3 regions of the Streptomyces sp. NPDC030799 genome follow, and region 2 is predicted to be linked to each of the others. Evidence: riboswitches for the same ligand, from Rfam matches in the RefSeq annotation. Region 2 holds a riboswitch; each other region holds the start of a gene.
What was found. Region 2 has a riboswitch for cobalamin ahead of ACZ41I_RS36325 (CbtB domain-containing protein). Riboswitches for the same ligand answer to the same signal wherever they lie in the genome.
Positions count from the first base shown of each region.

Region 1: another riboswitch for cobalamin. It lies ahead of nicT (Nickel transporter NicT); the one in region 2 lies ahead of ACZ41I_RS36325 (CbtB domain-containing protein).
Region 3: another riboswitch for cobalamin. It lies ahead of ACZ41I_RS17035 (ribonucleoside-diphosphate reductase subunit alpha); the one in region 2 lies ahead of ACZ41I_RS36325 (CbtB domain-containing protein).

Region 1 covers NZ_JBVIDS010000015.1:149,011-156,058, forward strand. Annotated here, with positions in the region: gene ACZ41I_RS32890 (nucleoside hydrolase) at 51-1,061, shown strand; gene nicT (Nickel transporter NicT) at 1,058-2,137, opposite strand; cobalamin riboswitch at 2,167-2,356, opposite strand; gene ACZ41I_RS32900 (ArsR/SmtB family transcription factor) at 2,435-2,779, shown strand; gene ACZ41I_RS32905 (glycoside hydrolase family 13 protein) at 2,873-4,540, shown strand; gene ACZ41I_RS32910 (DUF4142 domain-containing protein) at 4,537-5,253, opposite strand; gene ACZ41I_RS32915 (DUF6445 family protein) at 5,530-6,225, shown strand; gene ACZ41I_RS32920 (HNH endonuclease family protein) at 6,359-7,036, shown strand.
Region 2 covers NZ_JBVIDS010000018.1:40,661-47,708, reverse strand. Annotated here, with positions in the region: gene ACZ41I_RS36345 (hypothetical protein) at 95-1,270, opposite strand; gene ACZ41I_RS36340 (hypothetical protein) at 1,411-2,271, opposite strand; gene ACZ41I_RS36335 (methyltransferase family protein) at 2,490-3,254, shown strand; cobalamin riboswitch at 3,285-3,404, shown strand; gene ACZ41I_RS36330 (hypothetical protein) at 3,467-3,868, shown strand; cobalamin riboswitch at 4,063-4,204, shown strand; gene ACZ41I_RS36325 (CbtB domain-containing protein) at 4,241-4,462, shown strand; gene ACZ41I_RS36320 (CbtA family protein) at 4,485-5,237, shown strand; gene ACZ41I_RS36315 (hypothetical protein) at 5,384-5,722, shown strand; gene ACZ41I_RS36310 (histidine phosphatase family protein) at 5,741-6,322, opposite strand; gene ACZ41I_RS36305 (class I SAM-dependent methyltransferase) at 6,555-7,048, opposite strand, start outside.
Region 3 covers NZ_JBVIDS010000006.1:188,236-195,283, reverse strand. Annotated here, with positions in the region: gene ACZ41I_RS17040 (ribonucleotide-diphosphate reductase subunit beta) at 1-801, opposite strand, end outside; gene ACZ41I_RS17035 (ribonucleoside-diphosphate reductase subunit alpha) at 801-3,164, opposite strand; cobalamin riboswitch at 3,289-3,462, opposite strand; gene ACZ41I_RS17030 (hypothetical protein) at 3,743-4,150, shown strand; gene ACZ41I_RS17025 (hypothetical protein) at 4,454-4,657, shown strand; gene mctP (monocarboxylate uptake permease MctP) at 4,696-6,324, opposite strand; gene ACZ41I_RS17015 (DUF3311 domain-containing protein) at 6,321-6,602, opposite strand; gene ACZ41I_RS17010 (GntR family transcriptional regulator) at 6,737-7,048, opposite strand, start outside.

The sequences.
Region 1 (7,048 bases), on a different contig from region 2:
ACCGGGTGCTGATCTAGGGTTTGAGCGTCGGCACGACGAAGGAGCCCGCTGTGACCGGTCAGCCCATCCCCGTGATCATCGACTGCGACACCGGCGTCGACGACGCCCTGGCCCTGCTGCTCGCCGTACGCCACCCCGGCCTGGACCTGCGGGCCGTGACCTGCGTGGCCGGGAACACGGACGTCGACGGTGTGGTCCGCAACACCCTGACCGTGCTGGAGCAGGCGGGCGCCCCGGACATCCCGGTGGGCCGGGGCGCCGAACGCCCGCTGATCGAACCCGCCCGCTCGGCCCGGCATGTGCACGGCTCGGACGGCATGGGCGACCTCGGCCTGCCCGCGCCGACCCGCACCCCCGTCGACCTCGACGCGGTCGCCCTGCTGCGCCGTGAGATCCTCGCCTCCCCCCGCCCGGTCACCCTCATCCCCACCGCACCGCTCACCAACATCGCCCTGCTGCTGCGCACCCACCCCGAGGTGACCCGCAACATCGAGCGGATCGTCTTCATGGGCGGCGCGGTCGCCGTCGGGAACGCCACGCCGGTCGCCGAGTTCAACGTCTGGCACGACCCGGAGGCGGCGGCGATCCTGCTCACCGCCGGGGTGCCGATCACCATGTACGGCCTGGACGTCTTCATGCAGGTCGTCGTCGACGCCCCGGACGTCCACCGGCTGCGCACGAGCAGCGACCCCGGCACCCGGCTGGCCGGCGAACTCCTCGCGCACCGGCCGACCACACAGGGAGAGGCCCCGGAGGCGGAGGAGGCGGGCGGCCTCGGCGACGCGGGCGCGGTGTGCGCGGTCGCCGACCCGGCCGGCATCACCACCCGGCTCCTGCCCGTCGAGGTCTGCCTGGCCCCGGGCCCGACCCGGGGCCAGACGATCGTCGACCGCCGCCCCCGCCCCGGCGAGTCCGAGATCCACGAGGGCAAGCGCGAACACGCCCTGGTGGACGTGGCTTTGCAGGTCGACGTGGACCGGTACGTGAAGCTGTACCTGGAGACCGTGGAGCGCCAGGGGGTGGCGTTCGGATCATCCCGGCGTCCGAACGACACCCCCTAATCGGCGGCGGGCTTCGCCGTCCAGCGTTCCTCCACCCGCGCGACGCGCCAGTACGACAGTGCCGCCGCCCACACCACCACGAACAGGCCGACGATGAGATAGCCGACGTTGTCCAGGTCGAGTCCGGCGATCCAGCCCGTGACGCCGTCGTGCAGACCGAACTTCTCGTGCAGGACCCCGACCAGCTCGATCGTGCCGATGACGAAGGCGACCGCGATGGACAGGCCGGTGATGGCGAGGTTGTAGAAGACCTTGCGGACGGGGTTGGAGAACGCCCACTGGTAGGCGAAGTTCATGAAGGTGCCGTCGAGGGTGTCGAACAGGCTCATGCCGGCGGCGAAGAGCAGCGGCAGGCAGAGGACCGCGTACCAGGGCAGGCCGGCGGCGGCGCCCGAACCGGCCATCACCATCAGCGTGACTTCGGTGGCCGTGTCGAAGCCGAGCCCGAAGAGGAAACCGAGCGGGAACATCTGGCCGGGCCGGCTGATCGATTTGGTGAGGCGGCCGAGGATCCGGTTCATGAAACCGCGCGAGTCCAGGTGCTGTTCGAGCTCCCGCTCGTCGTACGCCCCGCCGCGCATCGCGCGGAAGACCCTGAGGATGCCCACCAGAGCGACCAGGTTCAGGGCCGCGATGAGGTAGAGGAACGTGCCGGAGATCGTCGTTCCCAGGAACCCGAGCACCTGGTGGGTCCGCGAGTGCTCGTCCATCACCTTGCCGGCGAGCTGCGTACCGCCGGCGATCAGCACCGCCAGCACGACCACCACGCTGGAGTGCCCCAGCGCGAACCAGAACCCCACCGACACCGGCCGCTTCCCGTCGGCCATCAGCTTGCGTGTGGTGTTGTCGATCGCGGCGATGTGGTCGGCGTCGAACGCGTGCCGCATGCCCAGGGTGTAGGCGGTGATGCCAAGGCCGATCCCGAAGACGTCGGTGCCGACCCTGTAGTGCTCGGGCACGACCAGCAGGAAGAGGATCCCGAAGGCGACGACGTGCAGGGCGACGATCACCGCCAGCAGTCCCGCCGTCTTCAGGGTGTCCTCGCGCCGCCAGCGGAAGGGAGCAGCATCGGCCATCGGGTTCACGCTCCAGCACCTCGTGGATCACTTCGTGAGCTGCCGTGGCCGGTCTCCTGGCTTACGGGGTGGTGCGCTCTTCGGTCCCTGCCTTCCCAGCCGTACGACCGACCAGTGGCCCGGCTGCTGCCGGACGGGACCGGAACTCCCCGGTCACAGTGGCGAGGGCCGCGTCGACTTCTCATCGACTTCCCGAGCACCACGGCCCGCCCACCGTACGGGCGGGAGCGGTGCACTGCATAGCTGCGCACCCGTGCAGGTATTCAAGATCACAGAGCCACCTGCGAGGATGACGCCATGCATCTCGTGCCTGCCGACCGAGCCGACCGGCGCACCATCGACGGTCACCGGGTGTGCGAGGCGATCGCCGCCATCGGTGACGCGGACCGGGTGCGCACCTGGGCCGGCCGCTTCTCGCTGCTGGCCGACGCCAACCGGCTCGCCCTGCTCCTCGCCCTGCACCGCACCGGCCCGCTCGCCGTCTCCGACCTGGCCGTGGCCACCGGAATGAACGATCCCGCCGTCTCCCAGGCCCTGCGGCTGCTGCGGGCGGCGGGCGTCGTGGCCGGGGAGAAACAGGGACGGGTGGTGCGCTACCGCGTGGTGGACGCCGAGCTGCGCGCGGTGCTGGACCTCTGCTGAGGTGCTCTCCTCGGCCCCCCATGCGAAGGTTCCCTTTCCGGGTCATGTGGACAGATTTGTACTGTCGTCCACCTCCCCCTGAAGGGATCCCGTATGGCCCCTGTGGCAGACCGCTCCCCGGACCTCTCCTCCAAGAACCCCGACTGGTGGCGTCAGGCCGTCATCTACCAGGTCTACCCCCGCAGTTTCGCCGACGCGGACGGCGACGGCCTCGGCGACCTGCGCGGCATCACCCAGCGCCTGAGCCACGTCGCCGGCCTCGGTGCCGACGCCCTGTGGCTGAGCCCCTTCTACCCGTCGGAGCTGGCCGACGGAGGCTACGACGTCGCCGACCACCGGGACGTCGATCCCCGCCTCGGCACCCTGGACGACTTCGACGCCCTGGTGGGCGAGGCCCACCGGCTCGGCCTGAAGGTCGTCGTCGACATCGTCCCGAACCACACCTCGCATCTGCACCCCTGGTTCCAGGAGGCCCTGCGCTCCGCCCCCGGCTCCCCGGCCCGCGGCCGCTATGTCTTCCGCCCCGGCCGGGGCGTGCACGGCGAACTGCCGCCCAGCGACTGGCAGTCCGTGTTCGGCGGCAGCGCATGGAAGCGCGTCCCGGACGGCGAGTGGTACCTCCACCTCTTCGCTCCCGAACAGCCCGACCTCAACTGGGACAACGAGGAGGTCCGCGCCGACTTCCGCACCACCCTGCGGTTCTGGTCCGACCGGGGCGTCGACGGTTTCCGCATCGACGTCGCCCACGGGCTGGCCAAGGACCTCACCGAGCCGCTGCGGGACATCGGGGACCTCGGTGCCACCGGCGAGGCGGCCCTGCCGCACGTCCCGCCGGGCAGCCACCCGTACTGGGACCGCGACGAGGTTCACGAGATCTACCGCGACTGGCGCAAGATCCTCGACGCCTACAGCCCGCCGCGCACCGCCGTCGCCGAGGCCTGGGTCCCGGGCGCCCGCCGTGCCCTGTACGCCCGCCCCGATGAACTCGACCAGGCCTTCAACTTCGAGTACCTGGAGACCGGCTGGGACGCGGAGGAGCTGCGGCAGGTCATCACCGACTCCCTCGCCACCGCCCGGGCCGCCGGCGCCTCCGCCACCTGGGTGCTGTCCAATCACGATGTCGTACGGCACGCCTCCCGCCTGATGCTGCCGCCCGGCACCGACCCGGCGGCCTGGCTGCTGTCCGGCGGCACGGCGCCCGCGATCGACACCGGGGCGGGCCTGCGCCGGGCCCGCGCCGCGACCCTCCTCATGCTCGCGCTGCCCGGATCCTCGTACCTCTACCAGGGCGAGGAACTCGGTCTGCCGGAGGTCGCCGACCTGCCCGCCGCGGTCCTCCAGGACCCGATCTGGGAGCAGACCGGCCATGTCCGCAAGGGCCGCGACGGCTGCCGGGTGCCGCTGCCGTGGACGCGGAGCGGACCGTCGTACGGCTTCGGGCGCGGCGCGGCCTGGCTGCCGCAGCCGGCGTCCTTCGCGTCGTACGCCGTCGAGGCGCAGACGGGGGCCGAGGGCTCGACCCTGGAGCTGTACCGCACCGCCCTGCGGCTGCGCCGCAAGCTGCTGGAGGGCGAGACGCTGACCTGGACACCGGACGCGCCCGCCGGCGTACTGGACTTCACCCGCTCGGACACCTGGCGCTGCGTCACGAACCTCACCGCCGACCCGGTGCGGCTGCCGCCCGGGGAGGTGCTGCTGGCCAGTACGCCGCTCGACGGGAACGCGAACCTCCCGCCGGACACGACGGTCTGGCTGGCCTAACCGACGGTCGGGCTCGGGCTCGGTCCCGAGCCCGTGATGCCGTTGATGTCGACGGGTGTGGAGGTGGGGCTCGGGGGCGGGGTGAGGACCACCTCCGGCTGGCCGGCGGCCGGGGGCGGCGGGGTCAGGTCGGAGTCGGGCAGCTTGGGCGGGGTCGTCTGCTGGAACAGGGTCTGGTCGAAGTCGACCAGGCCCGTCTTCTCCATCACCGTCATGTGGTCCAGAACCGTGTTGTTGGCCTGGTCGGCGAGGGCGCGCACCAGCGCGTTCTTGGTGGTCGACCGGATCTTGGAGATGGTGTTGAAGATCGAACCGTGCGTCATCCGCAGGATGTTGGCGAAGTCGCTGTCGAACTTCTTGCCGCTGTCCGCCTTCAGCTGGCTGACGAAGCCCTGCTGCTGGGGACTGGGCAGGTTGGGCAGCGTGATGTTCAGCATCGGCGCGATCTTGCGGCAGGTGATGTCCAGCGCCGCGTGCCCGTCGACCAGGTGCTTGCTGGCCGTGATGACCGCCGGAGTGGTGCCCTTCTGCAGCCCGATCTGGCCCACCGGGTACTCCCACAGACCGGCCGCCCGCACCTTCACCACGAAGTCCCGGTCCTGCTCGGTGAGCGGTCCCCACTGGGTGTTGGCGATGATGCGGTCCTGGGCGGTGGTGACCTTGTTCAGGCCGAGCATGCTCGGATAGGCCAGGGCCACGAGGGTCATGGCCATCGCACCGCCCACGAAGAGGGTTCCCGTCGCGTTCCGCGAAAAGCGCACCGTGCCTCCTGCCCGGTCGTGGATCCGCCCACGGTGACGGCGTGGGGCGGTTCGGACGCACAGCAGTACGTACGGGGAAGCGATTCGTCTCGGTGGTTCGGGTAAAAACTCCCGGACGGCCAGGTCCGGTTGCCGATTGCCATGTGTTGGTGTGCATGACACATGGTTGGTCAAACGTTGACCGGTCTCCGGGAGAAAGCAGCCGAAACACGGTCCTAGATTCGCCGCATGTCCCCGCAGCCCCCGCCCCGCACGCCCGCCGCCCGCACGCCCCTCCCCGTCCTCCCCTACCGCAAGCCCACCAGGGGCCGCGACTACTGGGTCCTGGACGACGCCCTGCCCGAGATCGACGCCGTACGGGAGCGGTGCCTGGCCAAGGACGACTGGGTCAAGGGCTACCCGTACACCTCGGAGACCTGGCCCGGCCTGCGCGCCATGCCCGGGCTGGAGCCGCCCGAACTCGCCCATGTCGAGCGTCTGGTGAAGAAGGCCACCGGGGCGAAGGAACTCTGGGTGCAGCAGGCGCCCGGCGGCGGCACGCTGAACCACAACTGCGTCCAGGTGGTCGGCGAGGGCGAGAGCGAGCCCCGCCCGCACACCGACTCCCGCGCCCTGTGCCGGTACGCGGCCGTGCTGTATCTGAATCCCGGCGTCCCCAAGGACTGCGGCACCGCCTTCTACCGCCAGTCACTGCCCGGCGGCCGGCTCGGCGGCAACATCGTCCAGGCCCCGCACAACAACCTCGTCGAGGCCCTGGGAACCCGTTTCGTGCCCGGCGACCACTTCGAGGAAGACGTCCGCGTCCCGCACAAGTACAACCGCCTGCTCCTCTACAACGCCAACCTGGTGCACAGCGCGACCCGTTACCACGGCACGACGCTGGAGGAGAAACGGATGACGGCGGTGTTCTTCTGGATGGCATGAGGCGTCTGCCCTGACGGGCTTCCCCCATCGGGGGGTCCTTGGCACACCTGTACGGTGAACAGTGGCGTCCATGTGGCTCATTCATTCGAGTCGAATCCCTCGAACGAGGTAGCCGGCGTCAACTCTGCTTGACGTGATCAAGAACCTCAGATGGGCCGCCCTCGCGGTCGCACTCCTTGTCGTGCCCTTCATGGCACCCACTCCGGCCCAGGCGCAGAGCCGTTCCGCCGTGACGTACATCGTCCCGGTCGCGGCGGCGGTTCACGCACTCCCCGTCGCCGCAGAGGTGCGGACCGGGTATCAGCGCACCAGCTTCAAGCACTGGAACGCGGGCAAGAACCCGACCGACGGCTGCAACACGCGAGCCGAGGTGCTTCTCGCGGAGGCGGTCGACCCGCCCCTGGTCCTTCCGGGGTGCAAGCTGTCCGGAGGGCGCTGGTGGTCGTACTACGACGCCAAGTGGATCACCTCGGCCGCCGCCCTGGACGTCGACCACATGGTGCCGCTGGCCGAAGCCTGGGACTCCGGGGCGTCGCAGTGGACGGCGGAGCGGCGCGAGGCCTATGCGAACGACCTGGACGTCCCGACCTCACTCGTCGCCGTGTCGGCGGCCTCGAACCGCAGCAAGGCCGACCAGGACCCGGCCGAGTGGCTGCCGCCGGCAGTCGACGTCGTGTGCCGGTACGTCTCCGAATGGGTCGGCACCAAACTCCGCTGGGGACTCACCGCGGACGCCGTCGAACTCGAAGCGCTCAACCAGCTCGCGGAGGCGTGCCCCGATACGACCGTGACCTACCAGCCCGCTCCCTGAACCCCGACGGGC
Region 2 (7,048 bases):
CTCCGGCGAACCAGGAGACTTGGATCCGGAGCCGGCAGGTTCGGATCCGGGCGGGTCCCAGGACGTCGCCTTCTCGGCCGGCTGCGGCAGGCGCTCACCAGAAATCCGCTCGGCTCGGATCCGGCCGGGCAGCCAGCGCGGCCAGCACCGCACGGCCCGCCTCGGTGTGCACGCGGCGGCGTTCGACGGCCGACGGGTCCGCGGCACGTGCCGCCCGTGTACCGGCGGCCCGCAGGCGCAGCACCTCGGTCACGGCCCGCTCGCCGACGGCCTGCCGGTCGTACGCGGCCGGGTCGCGCTGGAAGGCGAGGGCGGCCGCCGCCAGCACCCCGGCCGCCGAGGAGCACCGGGACGGGCCGCCCGCCAGCAGCCGCCGCGCCCCCTCGGGTACGTCCGCCCGGCCGGGCGGGCCTCCGGCCCCGAGCAGATCGGTGAGCGACAGCCCGTCCAGCCCGGACCAGCCGCCCCGCAGAAGCGCGCCGGCCACGACATGGGCCTCGTCGCCGTCGCAGGCGCGGTCTTCGGTGTCGTCCGGCGCGCCCGGGTGTCCGGCCAGCCGGGCGGCGGCACGGACCAGCCGCAGCCGGGCCCCGGGCGGCGGATGCGCTCCGTCGAAGTCCCGCTCGTCCGGCTCGTCCGTGTCGTCCCCGGCGTCGAGCAGTTCGGCGAGTACGGCGGCGTAGGCGGGCCCGCACAGCACGGCGGCGCACACATCGGCGAACGCCTCGCCCGACCACCGCTCCCAGGGGACGGCACGCTCCGGGGCCAGACCGGCCGCCGTGATCCGCCGGCGGATCTCGTCGCCGAGGCCCCGGTCGTCGTCGATGTGGTGCGCGGCCTCGTGCGCCACCGTCAGCAGGGCGGGCAGATGGGAGCCGAAGGACCAGGGCACGTCGATGACGGGGAACGGCAGCCGTGCGGCGGCCTCGCGGCCCTCGCGGGTGTGGATGCCACCGCGGGGCAGCAGATCGTGGTAGGCGCTGCCCCGGCGGTGGGCGCGCGGCGAGGCCGTCCGGCTGAAGCCGACCAGCGGGGGCTCCTTGGCGCGAGCTCCGGCGAGGCCGAGGACCGGCCCGTAGCACTCCCAGGCCAACTCGTCGGCGACGTCCAGGACACGGCGGTAGTCACGGACGCGGCGCAGCAGGAACCGGGTGCGGTAGTAGTCCCACACATGGTGCAGGTCCAGGACCCGGCCGGGCACGTCGTCCGCGCGTCCGTCGGCGAGCCGCGCCCGTACGTCGGCCACTCCCACGCCGAGCAGCGCGAGCACCGCCTCCAGCTGGCTGTGATGCTTCTCCAGCGGACCGCCGGCGCGGCTCGCGCCCTGCCACTGACGCAGCTCCTCCTCCAGCCCGGCGACGGCGTGCAGCCGTGCGGCGGCGCGCCGGACGGACAGCGGGGCCGGCCCGGTCAGGACGCGTCCTGGGCCGGCTCGGGTGCGGTCCCGGTCCCGGGCTCTGTCTCGGTCTCCGTCTCACCGACGAGCTGCGGCGGCGTTTCGAGCACGGCTGCCGGGTCGTCGGCGGCCTGCTCCAGCAGCAGGGGCGGTACGGGCTCGGCGTCGAGGCCGCGCCCCGGCTGCACGGGTCCGTACTCCTCGCGCACCCCGCCGAGCCAGGTGCCGCGCAGCCGTACGACCCGGAAGAGCGGCGTGAGGGCTTCGCCGATCCACTGGAAGCCCAGGTGCCTGCTGCCGGCGAGCCGCGCCGAGCCCGCCAGGTCGAGCAGCTGCAGCGGCCCGGCGCCGACGGACGTGGCCAGGCGCAGCTCGGCCGAGGCGCCCGCCTCGGCGGCCACCAGCACGGCGGCCGCATCGGCCCGCACCACCTCGGTCACGGCGAGCAGACCGGCCTCCCAGCGGCCCTCCCAGTAGCGGCGGACGAGCGCCCGGGCCAGGGCAGGGGTGTCCGTCAGACCGCTCCCGGCCAGGCCCCGGTACGCCACCAGCGCGGCCCGCTGCCGGGCGAACCGCAGCAGCACCCCGGCGTCCGCGTCGACGAGGGCCGTGAAGAGCGGGTCCGTGGCGCCGGACGCCTTGAAGCGGACGTCGATCCCGCCGCCGGCGTCGTGCAGGAAGGCACCGCGGGCCTCGGGCGCCGTCGCGTCGAAGGCGATCCTGCGGTCGGCCAGCGTCCCGGCCGCGCGGACGGACCCGCGCGAGTCGTGCAGGACGTCCCCCACGCCGACCTTCTGCAGCAGGGGCCAGGCCAGCCACCAGTCACCCCACGCCTCGCGCATGGCGTCCCGGTACACGGCGAACGCATGGACCACGGCGTTCAGCTCCTCCCCTGTCCCGCCCGAGCACCTGCGCGCAGGCTAGCAGCGCCACACCCGGGACACGCCCGAACTGCCGTGTCCGGTACGGGCCTTGCCGCCGCGTTCTGCATCCGTGGACGGAGAACGGTGGGGAGCGGTGGGGATAGGCGGGGGCCTCTCCATCGACCCGTGGGTGGTGGTGATCGGCTGGGTACGCGGAGCAGTCTTGAGGCATGGGTTCTCTTCACTCGGCACTCGTCCTGACCGTCGACCTCTGCGTCCTGATCTTCGTCGCGGCCTGGGTCGTGGGCGCTGTCCACTTCGGCGTGCGGAGCCGGTTGGGACTGCGCGGCTGGCTGCGGGGACTGCGCCGCACGCTGCCGCGCCGGCTGCTGCCGGCGGCGGGCGTCTCCGCGTTCTTCATCCCGGTCGGGCGCTTCGAAGGGTTCTGGCGCCATCTGCAGTACTGGCGGCCCGAGCCGGCCCTCCTGGGTGTCCTGCCCGCCGTCGCCTCGACCGCCCTGCTGCTGTGGTCCCGCCGGGTGCTGGGGACGATGTGGGCCAGTGTGCCGACGGTCCGGGAGCACCACGAGCTGCGCACGGACGGGCCGTACCGGCTGGTCCGCCACCCCATCTGCACCGGCCTGCTCGGCTTGGTCACCGGTTCCGTGCCGGCCTGCGGCTTCGGTGTCCGGGTGGCGTTCCTGGTGGCCGCGATACCCGGGCTGCTGCGCCGGGTCCGGGTCGAGGACCGCCCGATGGCCCGGCGGTTCGGCGCCGCCTACGACGCCTACCGCGCCGAAGTCCCGGCCCTGATCCCCCACATACGCCGCACGGCCCACCGGGTCGGCCGGCGCCCCGCGGGCAGCGTGCCGCGCCAGGGCCCGCGACGCCGGGATGATCCGAACGACACCCCCCGGCCCGGTCGTCGCTCCGGCCGCCGTCGGAGGGCGGGAGCGGTGATGGTACACGCGGCGCTCCCACCGGTGATGGCATGATGACCTGCGACATAGGGCGACGGCGGTCCGAGGAAGCCGGTGTGAATCCGGCGCGGTCCCGCCACTGTGACCGGTGAGCGAGTTCCGGCAGGCCTCCGCTCCGCCCGGGGCGGGCAGGCCGGGCGGGCGACGACCCGGGAGCCAGAGACTCACGCGGTCGCCTCCTCGACGCACACCGGGGCGGATCTCCCCGGGAGGGGAGTGACATGGGCGTGCCCGAGAGGCCGGCGGAAGAGGCGTCCGGCGGAGCGGGGACGGGGAGCGCTGCGGCGCCGTGCCGGGTCGTCGTGTGCCGGGACTGCTGCTGCGGCAGCCCCAAGGTGACGGGGGTTGATCACCAGGCGCAGACCGCACGGCTGCGGGCGGAGGTGCCGGTGCGCATCTCCGACTGCCTCGACGTGTGCGACCAGGCCAACGTCATCGTCGTACAGCCGTCCACCGCGGGCCGGGCCGCCGGTGCGCGGCCGGTCTGGCTGGGACTTGTCAACGACCCGGATGCGACCGAGGACATCGTGACGTGGGTACGGGCGGGTGGCCCGGGCGTCGCTCCCCAGCCGGACATCCTCGACCTGTACGCCTTCACGCCGCCACGGCGCCGTGCGGATCCCCGTTGACCCAGGGGTCCGGTACGGCACCGAGCCGGCGCAGGTCGCCACCGTCCGGTGCGCGCCACCGACACGGCCGTGCGCAACTGCCCCCGGGCGCCGTTGATGTGGGCCCTGCCTGCGCTGCCGCCCCACCGGCCTCGTCCTGTCCCGCCTGCTGGGAGAGGAAGATCACGGCGGGGGCAGGCGGTCTTGGCCGTGCGCGCGGCACGCGGTACGGTCTGTCCGATATCGACGACGGCGAGACGGAAGCCGGTGGGAATCCGGCACGGTCGCGCCACTGTATGCGAGACGCCCCCGAGGCGTCCCGTGAGTCAGACCCGTGGCCGTCGTCCTGTGCACCACCGAGATGGGACGCGAACTCCCAGAGGAGGTTCTGCCATGGCGCAGACCGTCGCCCAGCCGACAGCCACCACCCCCGTCGTACCCGCCAAGCTGCCGCTGAAGGCGATTGCCCCCTGGGCGGTCTTCTTCGGCATCCTCATGCTGATCCTGCTCTACTTCGTCGGCGCCGAGCAGGGCGCCACCTCGGTGCTCAACGGCACGGACGTCCACGAGTGGGTGCACGACGCCCGGCACCTGCTCGGTTTCCCCTGCCACTGAGGCGAGGGGACACCGCCCGCCCATGAATTCCGCAACCGTACGGAACCTCCTCGTACGGGGCATGCTCGCCGGCCTCGCGGCCGGCGTGCTCGCCCTCGTCGTGGCGTACGTCCTCGGTGAGCCGAGCGTCGACAAGGCGATCAGCTTCGAGGAGGCCCACTCCCACGAGCACGAGATGGAAGTCGTCTCCCGCTCCCTCCAGTCCACCGCCGGCCTCGCCACCGGTGTCCTCGTGTACGGGGTCGCCTTCGGCGGGATCGCCGCGCTCGCCTTCTGCTTCGCCCTGGGCCGCGTGGGCCGCTTCAGCCCGCGCGCCACCGCGCTGCTGCTGTCGGGCTGCGCCCTCCTCGCCGTGTACGTCGTGCCGTTCCTGAAGTACCCGGCCAACCCGCCGTCGGTCGGCGAGCCCGACACCATCGGCAGGCGGACCACCCTGTACTTCCTGATGATGCTGCTCAGCGTCCTGCTGGCGGTCGCCGCCACCCTGCTGGGCAAGCGCCTGGCTCCCCGTCTGGGCACCTGGTGGGCGACGGTCGTCGCGGTGGCCGCGTTCGCCGTCGTGATCGGTCTGGCCTACCAGTTCCTGCCTGTCGTCAACGAGGTCCCCAAGGGCTTCCCGGCCACCCTGCTGTGGCGGTTCCGGCTCTCGGCACTGGGCATCCAGGCCGCTCTGTGGGGCGGATTCGGCCTCCTCTTCGGCGAGTTGGCCGAGCGGCTGCTGAGCCCCAAGCCGGCGACGGCCGAGAGCGGGCGAGCGGTTCCGGCCGCGCACTGACCCCTTCCGGACAACAGAGGGCCCTTCGGAACCATCCGGGGGCCCTCTGGCGTTCTCCGGACACCGGCGCACGGGTTCACCGGCAGGGCGAGGGAATCCGGCGGCGGACCGGAGGCGGATGCCCGGGCGAGGAGCGGAGGAACCGAGTGGCCAGAGCCCCACAGCCCCGCCGGATCACCGTCGGTGGCCGCGACGCGGTCGCCCTCACCCCGAGGGAATACGAGCAACTGGTCGCCAGCCGACGGCAGATCGGCGGCCAGAGCGCCCGGGTGCGGGTGCTCGCCCAGCAGGCCAAGCGCACCGAACAGCTGCTGCACGACCTGGAGATGCTGATCGCGGCCTCGGGGGACGGCTGCCGGGGACGGTCCCATCCGGCGCCGACGACATGCCCCGACCGCGAAGCCATGGAGCCGGGCGACGACGGCACCTGCCTGCGCTGCGCGATAGCGGCGCTGCTGCGCCGTCACCGGGCTTCGGCAGACTGAACCACCGGCCGGCGGCGCCTAATCGGCGTCCGGCGCGGCAAGCGGACGCCCCAGCCGCAGATTCCAGCGCCCGGCCCGGCCGCTGAGTTCGGTCACGGTCAGCGGCGGCACATCGAGGCGCCAGAAAACCGTGACAGGCAACCCCAGCGCGCCGCCGACGGCCGCCCGCACCACCTCCGGCTCGACGACGGCGACCGTACGGCCCGCCACGGCCTGCGCGTCGGCCAGCCACCGTGCGACCCTTCCGCACAGGTCCTGCACGGACTCACCACCATGCGGGGCGCAGCCGGGGTCGGTGAGCCAATGGCCCACCGCCTCCGGCTCGGCGGCCCCCACCTCCTCAAGGGTGCGGCCCCGCCAGCGGCCCACGTCGAGCCCCGCCAGTTCCGGCACCGGCACGCCGTCGAGGCCCAGCGCCGTGGCCGTCTCCCGGCAGCGCGCGCCCGGAGAGACGGCCACACGCTCCGCGGCGGGCAGCGACCCGGCCGCCGCCCGGGCCCGTACCGCGCCGACGGCGTCGAGCGAGCCGCCGTCGTCGAACCGCGCCTGCCGCAACGACGCGCTGGTGGAGGGGGAGACGAGAAGAACTCGGCTGGTCACGCGGATGCTCCTGCTGCCTTCGTCCTGGGACGCGGGCCCCGGCCGGTACGGCCCGCGCGGCCGCGAACATAACATCCACCGCATGCCTTCCGTGCGCCCCGACCGCCCACTTCCGGCCCGACCGGCCACACCCGGCCGGACACCGCGGTGCCCCACACACAGGGCTGTCTGTTCGACGCGGTGGTACGGCATCCGGCGGTTCTGCGAAGCGAACGCCCGGACCGGAGGGCGGTCATCCGGGAGCCGGCTTGCGGACCAGTTCGTAGGCGTAGCCGACCGTTTCGCAGGGGTGGCCGTCGGCTGCGCAGGAGCGGAGTTCGGCGGTGAGGTCGGCGTCGAACGTGCCGGCGTGCTCCGCGAGCACCGCGGGCGGCAGGAATGATGTCGACCGGATGTACCCGGCGAGCTCACGGATCGTCCAGCGGTGCTCGACGGAGAACTCGTGCCGTCCCGCGGGTTCGAACCCGGCACGTGACAGGACATCGTGGTCGGGAGCCTGCTTCCGTGCCTGCTCCCAGCCGGCGGGCACGCGGCCGGCCGCGCCGAGGGTGTTCTGCCATCTGCGCAGCATGCTGGAGAGCGCCCGCTGCCAGTCCCGGGGCCCCGTCCACGGACCGGTCGACCAGCACAGCGCGAGACAGCCGCCGGGTTTCAGCCAGCCGTGGGCGCGCTGCGCGACCAGGTCGCGGGGGAGCCGGTGGAACGCATTGCCGATGACGATCAGCT
Region 3 (7,048 bases), on a different contig from region 2:
CGGCAGGCCGTCACCGCACAGGTCGCGCGCGAACTGCAGCTCGGCCTCGACGGCCTCCTTGAGCATGTCGGTGACCTGTTGCTGGAGCGCGTCGTCGAACAGCTCCGGCTCCTCCTTGCGGACGGTGTCGACCACGTCGAAGGCGAAGGACATGTGCATCGTCTCGTCGCGGAACACCCAGTTGGTGCCGGTGGCGAGGCCGTGCAGCAGACCCCGGCTGCGGAACCAGTACACGTAGGCGAAGGCGCCGTAGAAGAACAGGCCCTCGATGCACGCGGCGAAGCAGATCAGATTGAGCAGGAAGCGCCGGCGGTCGGCCTTCGTCTCCAGGCGCTCCAGCTTCTCGACCGAGTCCATCCACTTGAAGCAGAACCCGGCCTTCTCCCGGATGGAGGGGATGTTCTCGACGGCCGCGAAGGCCGCCGCCCGGTCGTCCGGGTCGGGGAGATAGGTGTCGAGCAGCGTCAGATAGAACTGGACGTGCACGGCCTCCTCGAAGAGCTGCCTGCTCAGATACAGGCGCGCCTCGGGCGAGTTGATGTGCTTGTACAGCGTCAGGACCAGGTTGTTCGCGACGATCGAGTCGCCCGTCGCGAAGAAGGCCACCAACCGGCCGATCAGGTGCTGCTCGGCCGGAGTCAGCTTGGCGAGGTCGGCGACGTCCGAGTGGAGGTCGACCTCCTCCACGGTCCAGGTGTTCTTGATGGCGTCCCGGTAGCGCTCGTAGAAGTCCGGGTAGCGCATCGGGCGGAGGGTGAGTTCGAAGCCCGGGTCGAGGAGGTTCTGGGGACGGGTGGACATTACTGGCAGGCCTCGCAGGACTCGGGGTTTTCCAGGGAGCAGGCGACCGCGTCGGGATCGGCGGCCTGCTGGACGGGGATGGTCTTCTGTGTCTGCGCCTGGGCGGCGCGGGCGATGCGCGTCGCGGGCCGCGAGCGCAGGTAGTACGTCGTCTTGAGCCCGGACTTCCAGGCGTACGCGTACATCGAGGAGAGCTTGCCGATGGTCGGCGTCTCCATGAAGAGGTTGAGCGACTGCGCCTGGTCGAGGAACGGGGTCCGCGCCGCGGCCATGTCGATCAGGCCGCGCTGCGGGATCTCCCACGCCGTGCGGTACAGGGCCCGTACGTCGGCCGGGATCCACGCGAAGTCCTGCACCGATCCGTTGGAGTCGCGCAGCGCCTCACGGGTCCGTGCGTCCCAGACGCCGAGCTCCTTCAGATCCTTCACCAGGTACGAGTTGACCTGCAAAAACTCACCGGACAGCGTCTCGCGCTTGAACAGGTTCGACACCTGCGGCTCGATGCACTCGTACGCGCCCGCGATGGAGGCGATGGTGGCGGTGGGCGCGATCGCCAGGAGGAGCGAGTTGCGCATGCCGACGGCCGCGATCCGCTCGCGCAGGGCCGCCCAGCGCTCCGGCCAGGTCAGCTCCACCTCGTAGTGGTCGGGGTGCAGCACACCGCGCGCGGTACGGGTCTTCTCCCAGGCCGGCAGCGGGCCGTTCCGCTCGGCGAGGTCGGCGGAGGCCTCGTACGCGGCGAGCATGATGCGCTCGGCGATCCGCGTGGACAGGGCCTTGGCCTCCGGGGAGTCGAAGGGCAGGCGCAGCTTGAAGAACACGTCCTGCAGACCCATGGCACCGAGGCCGACGGGCCGCCACTTGGCGTTCGACCGGCCCGCCTGCTCGGTCGGGTAGAAGTTGATGTCGACCACACGGTCGAGGAAGGTGACGGCCGTGCGGACCGTCTCGTCGAGGCGCTGCCAGTCGATGTCACCGCCGCTCACGAACGCACCGAGGTTGACCGACCCCAGGTTGCAGACCGCCGTCTCCCCGTCGTCCGTGACCTCCAGGATCTCGGTGCAGAGGTTGGAGGAGTGGACGACATGGCCGGGCAGGGCGGTCTGGTTGGCGGTGCGGTTCGCCGCGTCCTTGAAGGTCATCCAGCCGTTGCCGGTCTGCGCGAGGGTGCGCATCATCCGGCCGTACAGCTCACGGGCCGGGATCGTCTTCTTCGCGAGCCCCGCCGCCTCGGCCTTGCGGTAGGCGGCGTCGAACTCCTCCCCCCACAGGTCCACCAGCTCCGGCACGTCCGCCGGGGAGAACAGCGACCACTGTCCGTCGGCGTTGACCCGGCGCATGAACTCGTCCGGGATCCAGTGCGCGAGGTTCAGGTTGTGCGTACGGCGGGCGTCCTCACCGGTGTTGTCGCGCAGCTCCAGGAACTCCTCGATGTCGGAGTGCCAGGTCTCCAGGTAGACGGCCGCGGCGCCCTTGCGCCGGCCGCCCTGGTTCACGGCCGCCACCGAGGCGTCCAAGGTCTTCAGGAACGGCACGATGCCGTTGGAGTGCCCGTTGGTGCCGCGGATCAGCGAACCGCGGCTGCGGATCCGGGAGTACGACAGACCGATGCCGCCGGCGTGCTTGGAGAGCCGGGCCACCTGGTGGTAGCGGTCGTAGATGGAGTCCAGCTCGTCCAGCGGGGAGTCGAGGAGGTAGCAGGACGACATCTGGGGGTGGCGGGTGCCGGAGTTGAAGAGCGTGGGGGAGGACGGCAGGTAGTCGAGGCGGCTCATGAGCCGGTAGAGCGCGGCGACTTCGTCCAGGGAGCGGACACTGTCGTCCTCGGCGAGGCCTGCGGCGACCCGCAGCATGAAGTGCTGGGGGGTCTCGACGACCTTGCGGGTGAAGGGGTGCCGGAGCAGATACCGGCTGTGCAGCGTGCGCAGCCCGAAGTAGCCGAAGCGGTCGTCGGCGCCCGTGTCGATCAGCGCGTCCAGCCGCGCGGCGTGCACCCGCGCGAACTCGGCGGTCCGGTCGGCGATGAGCCCCTCCCGGTGTCCCACGGCCACGGACTCGGTGAAGGACGTCACGCCCTGCGAGGCGGCCTCCGCGCGGATGGTGAGGGTCAGCAGCCGGGCGGCCAGCCGGGAGTATGCGGGGTCCTCGGAGATGAGCCCGGCGGCGGCCTCCGTGGCCAGCTCCCGCAACTCCGCCTCGTCGGCGTTCGCCGACCGGCCACGCAGGGCGGCGGCGGCGACCCGGCCGGGGTCGGTGTCGGGGAGGTCGGCGGTCAGCTCGGTCAGGGTCCGCAGCAGCGCGGCACCGGGACCGTCGGTCTCCAGGCCGTCGGCTGAAGCCGGGTCTGCTGGCGCGATGGTCACGTGGGGCTCTCCCTCGCTCGGCACGGGGGCCTGGCGGAGGGCGGGGGCAGCCACGAGCGCACACGGCGTCGCGTCCACCGGCCCACTCCACGAGGCCCGGACGTCTCAGGGCACACCGGCCGGACGGCCGGGTGCGCTGTCGGCAGGTCCTCGGACTGACTCCTGTGCACGGCGTTCAGGGAACGGACACACACAAGTACACCGTTGCGGGACAGTTCCGGATTCGCACCGGATTCCCCTGCGGCGACAGCGAGGATGAGCATACATCTAGTGCCGGGCTGTCAGGTCACCCCCAGATGTTGTGTCTGTTGTGTGGTGCGGTGGCTTCGGAGGGTCAACTTCCGAGTTGCAGGGCCCGGCTGGAGTGTTTCCATGGAAGAAGGTGCCCCGCGGGTCCTTCGTGCCGAGAGCCGGCCTCGGAAGGAGAACGCACCATGACGAGGATCGTCCGTCATCCGCCGGGCAAGGTGCGGCCTCGCAGCGCGCCGATGGCGACGCTGGAGGCGAGACACGTGCGATCCGGGTTGTGTGGCTGATCCTCCTGACCGCACTCCTCGCCTGGGCCGCGGAAGGGCTTTGTGCTCACCGCCGGGCCCGGCATGGCCGAGATCGTGGGCCGTGAGGAGGTCGCCCGGGTCATCGCCCAGAGGCTGCGGCAGCGCGAGACCCGCAGGCCCTGTCTGCTCGTCGGCGGTGTCGGCACGGGCAAGACGGCCGTCCTGGTGCGGCTGACCGAGCTGCTGGCCCGGCAGCACGCCGTTCCCGTGCCGATCCGGCTGAGGGACGCAACCGGTGCCGATCTGAACTTCGAGCGCATGGCCAGGCAACGGTTCGCCGAGGAAGCGCCTCACGGCATTCTGGCGCGCACCAAGAGCGACCGGATCTGGCAGCAACTGCTCGCCGACGACAAGGTGGTCGTCATCGCCTCCCGGCCGCACAGTCCGCTGGAGAGCACCCCGCCGCGATCGTGGAGCTGGAGCCGCTGAGCGAGGAGTCGGCGCTGCACTTCGTCGAGGCGCGGGTCCCGGAGACGGACGAGCGCCGCGTGGACTGGATCGTGGAGACCGCGGAGGTCACCGAATCGCCGATCTACCTGCAGATCGCCCGCGAACTGCACCACCACGGCGACCTCGAACGCGTTCGTCCGCGCAACGACAAGGACCGGCTCGACACCCGCAGTTGGGACCGCAGCACGCTCCGGCTGTGGCTCCTGGAGACCTGGGCCCACGCCATGAGTGACGGCCGGCTGCGCGAGGACGTCGAGCTGAGCCCCCGGCCCCCGGGGCGGGGTGCCCCGGGGCGAGGTCCGCGAGCCCTTCTGCCGGCAGCAGCAGGTCCTGCTGCCCGGAACCATCCGCCGCTGCTTTCCCAGGCTGGTGCACCGAAAGACACCGCCCTGGGTCAGCATGCGCGTCCGCGAACTGGACCGCTTCTGGGACGCGATGGCCGGACGCACACGGGACGAGGGCGTCCGGCCGAGGCGCGTGGGCTAGGGGGTGTCGTTTGGATCATCCCGGCGTCGCAGGGTCCCCTAGTGCGCGCTGCCCGCCGTCGCCGACGGCAGTTCCACCTGGACGCCGAGGTCGCCCGCGTCCGCCGTGTAGTCGGCCGGGCTGGTCTCGTCGATGCCCTCGGGGGCCTTGGCGGCCTTGAGGACGAAGGTGAGGACCACGGTCACGGCGACGTTGAGGACGAACGCGGTCAGGCCGATGTAGCCGATCTCCCCGATGCCCGGGATCTCCTTGGCCGAGCCGCCGAAGTGCTTCTGGGTCGGCGAGGCGACCCCGTACGCCGCGACCGTGCCGTACACCATGCCGACCGCCCAGCCGGCGAGCAGCGCCCAGCGGTGGAACCAGCGGGTGAACAGGCCGCCGACCAGGGCCGGGAAGGTCTGCAGGATCCAGATGCCGCCGAGCAGCTGGAAGTTGATCGCGACCGTCTTGTCCATGGTGAGGACGAAGACCAGGGCGCCGACCTTCACCAGCAGTGAGACGATCTTGGAGACCTGGGCCTCCTGCCGGGGAGTGGCGTCCGGCTTGATGAAGTCCCGGTAGATGTTGCGGGTGAAGAGGTTCGCCGCCGCGATCGACATGATGGCCGCCGGTACGAGAGCGCCGATGCCGATCGCCGCGAAGGCCACGCCCGCGAACCAGTCCGGGAACATGTCCTCGAACAGCTGCGGGATGGCCAGCTGCCCGTTGGTGACCTTCACTCCGGCCGCGATCGCCATGAAGCCCAGCAGGGCGAGCAGACCGAGCATGAGGGAGTACAGCGGCAGGATCGTGGTGTTGCGGCGGATCACCTCACGGCTCCTGGACGACAGGGTCGCGGTGATCGAGTGCGGGTACATGAACAGCGCGAGCGCCGAACCCAGGGCCAGGGTGGCGTACGTCCACTGGTTCGCCTCCGGGGGCACGAGCGCGCCGCGCGGCTTGCCCGTCGCCGGGTTGACCTGGCTGAACGCGTGGCCCGCCTTGGCGAAGACGTCGTCGAAGCCGCCCAGCTTGATCGGGATGTAGATGATCGCCACCCCGATGACGATGTAGATCAGCGCGTCCTTGACGAAGGCGATCAGGGCGGGCGCGCGCAGGCCGGAGGAGTACGTGTACGCCGCCAGCACGCCGAACGCGATCAGCAGCGGCAGGTCCTTCACGAACCAGTTGGTGGTGTCCCCGCCACCGACGCCCATCACGTCCAGCACCGCCTGGATGCCGACGAGTTGCAGCGCGATGTACGGCATCGTCGCCAGGATGCCGGTCAGCGCCACGGCCAGCGACAGGCCCTTGGAGCCGAAGCGGCCCCGGACGAAGTCCGAGGTGGTGACGTAGCCGTGGCGGTGGCTGACCGACCACAGGCGCGGCAGGAAGGTGAAGATCAGCGGGTAGACCAGGATCGTGTACGGCACCGCGAAGAAGCCGGTGGCGCCCGCCGCGTAGATCGCCGCCGGCACGGCGACGAAGGTGTACGCCGTGTACAGGTCGCCGCCGAGCAGGAACCAGGTGATCCAGGTGCCGAACGACCGTCCGCCCAGGCCCCATTCGTCCAGGGAGTGCTCGTTCTCGGCCTTGCGCCAGCGGGCGGCCAGGAAGCCCATGACCGTGACGGCCAGGAAGAAGAAGATGAAGACGCCGAGCGCGACGCCGTTGACGTCGTTCTTCACTTCGCCTCACCGCCCTTCGGGGACACGGGGGAGGCATGGGAGGCGCGGGCGCGCTGGTCGCGCTGCCACAGCTTGTACGCGGCCATCGTCAGGGCGGTGGAGATCAGCACCCAGAGCATCTGGTACCAGTAGAAGAACGGGATCCCGACGAAGGCCGGGTCCGTCTTGGCGTAGGAGCCGACCCAGAGCATCGCCACGAAGGGCGCGACGAGGCAGAAGGCGATGATCACCCGGACCGGGGTGACGAGCGGTGGTCTCACTTCAGGTGTGTCGGACATGCCAAGGCTCTCCGTCCCCTCGCTGATCACCTGTGTAATGCGCAGGCAATCTAGGTGACGGTGTCGCGACAGTGGAAGACCTCGTCCGTATATCGGTATATCGATTCAGCGAACGTCCACCAGGTCCACCGGTCCTACTCGGCGGGCCGCTTGAGCCGTGCGACGAACTTGTAGCGGTCCCCGCGGTACACCGACCGCACCCACTCCACCGGCTTGCCCTCGCGGTCCAGGGAGTGGCGGGAGAGCATCAGCATCGGCAGGCCCACATCGGTGCCGAGCAAACCCGCCTCGCGCGGCGTGGCCAGCGAGGTCTCGATGGTCTCCTCCGCCTCGGCGAGGTGGACGTCGTAGACCTCGGCGAGCGCGGTGTAGAGGGACGTGTACTTCACGAGCGACCTGCGCAGTGCCGGGAAGCGCTTGGCGCTCAGATGCGTGGTCTCGATGGC